Regions from separate parts of the Pseudarthrobacter sp. TAF60_1 genome, predicted to be linked through region 1. Evidence: predicted binding sites of a transcription regulator. Region 1 holds the regulator's gene; the other holds the start of a gene.
The links. The regulator HrcA, encoded in region 1, represses chaperone genes, less so after heat shock. The targets are predictions, from matches to a motif close to TTNGCACTCGNNNNNNNCGAGTGCNAA.
Positions count from the first base shown of each region.

Region 2: groES (co-chaperone GroES) is a predicted target of HrcA. The motif match lies at 1,054-1,080, and genes of this name have one in related genera.

Region 1 is NZ_JBFRDI010000002.1:263,378-265,835, forward strand. It holds gene AB4Y73_RS03475 (DUF3097 domain-containing protein) at 1-639, opposite strand, end outside; gene hrcA (heat-inducible transcriptional repressor HrcA) at 812-1,825, shown strand; gene dnaJ (molecular chaperone DnaJ) at 1,899-2,458, shown strand, end outside.
Region 2 is NZ_JBFRDI010000003.1:17,934-20,391, forward strand. It holds gene AB4Y73_RS03735 (AI-2E family transporter) at 1-936, opposite strand, end outside; gene groES (co-chaperone GroES) at 1,240-1,533, shown strand; gene groL (chaperonin GroEL) at 1,610-2,458, shown strand, end outside.

The DNA.
Region 1 (2,458 bases):
GGCCGGACGGATGGCCTGCCACACGTCAACGTAGGGGTGCCCGACAATGAGCACGTTCCCGGCGGCGCCCGGGGAGGCCATGACCCCGGCGGCGATGCGCCACTCCTTGGAGTCCGGCACGAGGTGGTCCACCAGGATCCCCAGCCGCCGGGTAGGCCCGGGACCGAATGCGGCCACCGCCCCGGCGAGGTCATCGATGCCATGCAAAGGCTCCACGACGATGCCTTCCACCCGAAGATCGTCACCCCAGACTTTTTCCACGAGTTCGGCGTCGTGCTTGCCCTCCACCCAGATCCTGCTGGCCTTGGCCACCTGGGCACGCTGGCCCGCCACGCGGACGGAGCCGGATGCCGTCCGGCCAACGGGCACGGCGGCGTTCTGCCTGGGCGCCGGGGGCATCAGCCTGATGGGCTGCCCTTCCAACAGGAACCCGAAGCCAAGCTTGAACGAACGCGACTTGCCCCGGCGATCCTCGAGGGCAACCACATGCATGCCACCGGACTTCTCCACCCGGGTCACTGCTCCGACCCAGCCGGACTGGGCGTCTTCGAGGACCATGCCGCGTTCCACCGGAACCTCGGGGAGTTCGTTCCGGACAGGCGCGGTGATCTCCTGAGGACCCCAGTTCTGGTAATGCATGGATTGATTCCGCCTTGCGCTAGATCGTGCCCCGGAATGTTCGCCCGGAGCGGTACCAATGCTAACAACGGGGTGAGTCATATTAGACTGTTAGCACTTAGGCATGTCGAGTGCTAACGAACCGCGACCAGTGGCCTGACTATTGAGGCGCAACCATGGATGGAGGTGGAGGGTGAGCGAGCCGCGCAAGCTTGAAGTATTGCGGGCCATTGTGGAGGACTACGTGCATTCCCGCGAGCCTGTGGGTTCCAAGGCCCTGGTTGAACGCCACCACCTCGGCGTTTCCAGCGCCACCATCCGCAATGACATGGCCGCTCTGGAAGACGAGGGCTTGATCACCGCTCCGCATACCAGCGCGGGCCGGATCCCCACTGACAAGGGCTACCGGCTGTTTGTGGATCAAATTTCGGCCGTTAAGCCTCTCTCCCCGGCAGAGAAGAAGGCCATCCAGTCACTTCTTGAGGGCGCGGATGACTTGGACGATGCCCTGGACAGGACGGTCAGGCTGCTTTCCCAGCTGACCAACCAGGTTGCCGTGGTGCAGTACCCGCACCTGAGCCGGGCCACTATCCGCCACATCGAATTTGTCCTGCTGGCGCCTCGCCAGGTCCTGCTGGTGCTCATCGCCACTACTGGCAAGGTGGAACAGCGCGTCATTGACGTCGGTCAGGACCTGGGTGAGGACGCGGTCGCCGCTCTGCGGACACATTTCCTCGGCACGCTGGCGGGCCTGCCGCTGAGCCGGTTGGCCCACTCCCTGCCAGGCGTGGTCTCCTCCGTTGCGCCTGGCCAGCGGTCAGCTGCCCAAGCGTTGGCCCACGGGCTGGAAACGCTCGCCCACAGCAGCCGCGAGGACCGCATGGTGATGGCCGGCACTGCGAACCTGGCCAGGTCCAACGTGGATTTCCCCCTCAGCATCGGTCCTGTGCTTGAGGCGCTGGAGGAACAGGTGGTCCTGCTCCGCCTGCTCAGTGACATGGCGCAGGACCCCCGGGGCGTGACCGTGAGCATCGGCCGCGAAAACCCCTACGACGGGCTGGCTGAAGCCTCGGTGGTGGCTACAGCCTACGGACCGGACAGCACAGCCAAGGTTGGCGTCCTGGGCCCCACCCGCATGGACTATCCCACCACCATGGCCGCAGTCAGGGCAGTAGCCCGTTATCTGTCAAGAATTCTGGGCCCATAACAGCCGGTCCAGGCACCAAGAGCAGTGCCGGAAGCATCGCTGCCGGCAGTACAACAGGGAAGAGATACGAACTTTGAGCAGCCACTACGACGTCCTCGGAGTCTCGCCGGAAGCCACCGGAGAAGAGATCAAGAAGGCCTACCGCAAGCTGGCCCGCACCCTTCACCCGGACGTAAACCCCGGGGACGATGCGTCGGACCGCTTCAAGGCCGTTACCCATGCCTACGAGGTCCTTTCGGACCCCCAGAAGCGCCGTGTCTATGACACCACCGGCAACGAGAACGGCACCGACAACGGCTTCGGCGGCGGCGGATACGCGGGCCAGGGGTTCGCGTTCCAGGACATCTTCGATACCTTCTTCGGGGCTGGCGGATCTTCAGGTCCCGCGTCCCGGGTCCGCCGCGGCCAGGACGCCCTCATCAGCGTCCGGATCGAACTGAAGGACGCAGTGTTCGGCGTCAACCGCAAGCTCGAGGTGGACACCGCCGTCACCTGCCCCACCTGCAACGGTTCGTGCTGCCGCGAAGGCAGCCACCCGGAGCGCTGCGATATCTGCGGTGGCAGCGGCCAGGTCCAGCGGGCTGTGCGCTCCATCCTTGGCCAGGTCATGACTGCTGCCCCGTGCGGCAGTTG
Region 2 (2,458 bases), on a different contig from region 1:
TTCGAACTGGTTGGCGACCACCAGGATGATCAGAACCAGCAGAGCAGGCACGGGGCCGTTTTCCACCAACGCCACCAGGACCGCCAGGCTGCCGGCGGCGGTCGCCCCGATGATGGGCACAAAGCCGCCCAGGAAGACCACCGCTGCCAGGGGCACCGCCAGCGGAATCCTCAGGATCAGCAGGCCCGCCAGCACAATCAGGGCGTCGATGGCGGCAATGATCAATGTTCCACGCACGTAACCGCCCAACACCAGGATGCTGCGCTCGGCGGCAAGGTGCGCATTCCCGCGGCGGCGGGCCGGGAGGAACCCAATGAGGAAGTTCCGGATCCGCTCTCCGTCCTTGAGGAAGAAGAACAGGATCACGGCCGTGAGGACAGTGCCGGCGGCTATCTCCCCGGCCGTCCTCAGGCCAGTGAGGGCGTCGGCTCCCAGGCTCCCGCCGGAGAGAAACTTCTGGAATTCGCCCTGGGCCGCACTGATCTGTTCCCTGGAGAAGGGCAGCGGTCCGGTGGTGATGGACTTCTGGAGTTCAGCGATGCCGGCTTCGGCACGAACCGCAAGAGCGTTGGACTGCTGCCGGACCAGCGTCACGATCCCGCCGATGACTCCGGCTGCGGCGGCGAGGATCACCAGGAACGAGGAGAGCACGGCCAGGGCGCGCGGCCAGCCATGGCCTGCCAGCCACCGGACCACGGGAGCCATTGCCGACGCCAGGATGAGGGCTATCAAAACAGGAGTGGTGACCAGCGGGACCCGGGTGGCGGCCACGACCGCCACCCAGGCGACGGCGCCGACGGCGAGCACCTGGACTGACCGGACCGCTGCCTTGCCAAGGCCGTCTGTCCACAGCGGGGCCATTCTGGACGAAAAGGATGGTGGCGGCTGCGGTGAGGGAATGCCGTTGGATGCGCTGGGGGATTCGTTACTGTCCATCAGGCCATTATCCGAACCTGAGCAGGCATCAAATAGGGCGCCCCGCCGCGTGCATCGGGTGGTGTGGCCTTGTCACCGGGTTTCAGGGGACTAAATTTGTCCACCAGGAACGTAATTCTGGCACTCGCCTTGACCGAGTGCTAACGAATACATAGAGTCGTCATTAGCACTCTCCCTAGGAGGGTGCTAATACATGAAGAGCTGCCCGCCAGGCTGCTGCCGGCACCGCGACGACGGTTTGCCAGCCACGGCGAAGCATCTCAACTGTCCATGAATTTTGCTGACGTAGAAGGAGAGGTCCGAGTGTCGGTCTCTATTAAGCCTCTTGAGGATCGTATTGTTGTCCGCCCGCTCGAAGCCGAGCAGACCACGGCTTCCGGCCTGGTCATCCCGGACTCCGCACAGGAGAAGCCGCAGGAGGGTGAAGTTGTTGCAGTAGGCCCCGGCCGCTTCGAAGACGGCAACCGCGTTCCGGTCGACGTAGCCGTTGGCGACGTTGTGATCTACTCCAAGTACGGTGGAACCGAAGTCAAGACCGGCGGCACCGAGTACCTCGTGCTGTCCGCCCGCGACGTTCTGGCGATCGTCGTAAAGTAAGTTTTGGATCCCCGTGCCGCTGACCATGCATTCCGCTGGTCAGCTGCGCGGGGTTCTGTCTTGAAAGGACAAAACCATGGCAAAGCAGCTTGCGTTTAATGACGCTGCCCGCCGGTCGCTTGAAGCCGGCATCGATAAGCTCGCCAACACTGTCAAGGTGACGCTCGGCCCCCGCGGCCGCAACGTTGTCCTCGACAAAAAGTGGGGGGCACCCACCATCACCAACGACGGCGTCACCATCGCCCGCGAAGTTGAGCTTGATGACCCGTACGAAAACCTCGGCGCCCAGCTGGCCAAGGAAGTAGCCACCAAGACCAACGATGTGGCCGGCGACGGCACCACCACGGCCACCGTTCTGGCCCAGGCCCTGGTCAAGGAAGGCCTGCGCAACGTTGCAGCCGGCGCCGCTCCGGGCCAGATCAAGCGCGGCATCGAGGTTTCCGTTGAAGCCGTTGCAGCCCGCCTGCTGGAGAACGCACGCCCCGTTGAGGGCACCCAGGTTGCCAACGTGGCCGCCATCTCCGCCCAGAGCGACGAAATCGGCGAGCTCCTCGCGGAGGCCTTCGGCAAGGTCGGCAAGGATGGTGTGATCACCATCGAGGAATCCTCCACCACGCAGACCGAGCTGGTCCTCACCGAAGGCATGCAGTTCGACAAGGGCTACCTGTCCCCGTACTTCGTGACCGATTCCGAGCGTCAGGAAGCCGTCCTCGAGGACGCCCTCATCCTGATCAACCAGGGCAAGATCTCCTCTGTCCAGGACTTCCTGCCGCTGCTGGAAAAGGCGCTGCAGAGCTCCAAGCCGCTCTTCATCATTGCTGAAGACGTCGAAGGCGAGGCCCTGTCCACGCTGATCGTCAACCGCATCCGCGGCACCCTGAACGTGGTTGCCGTCAAGGCTCCGGGCTTCGGCGACCGCCGCAAG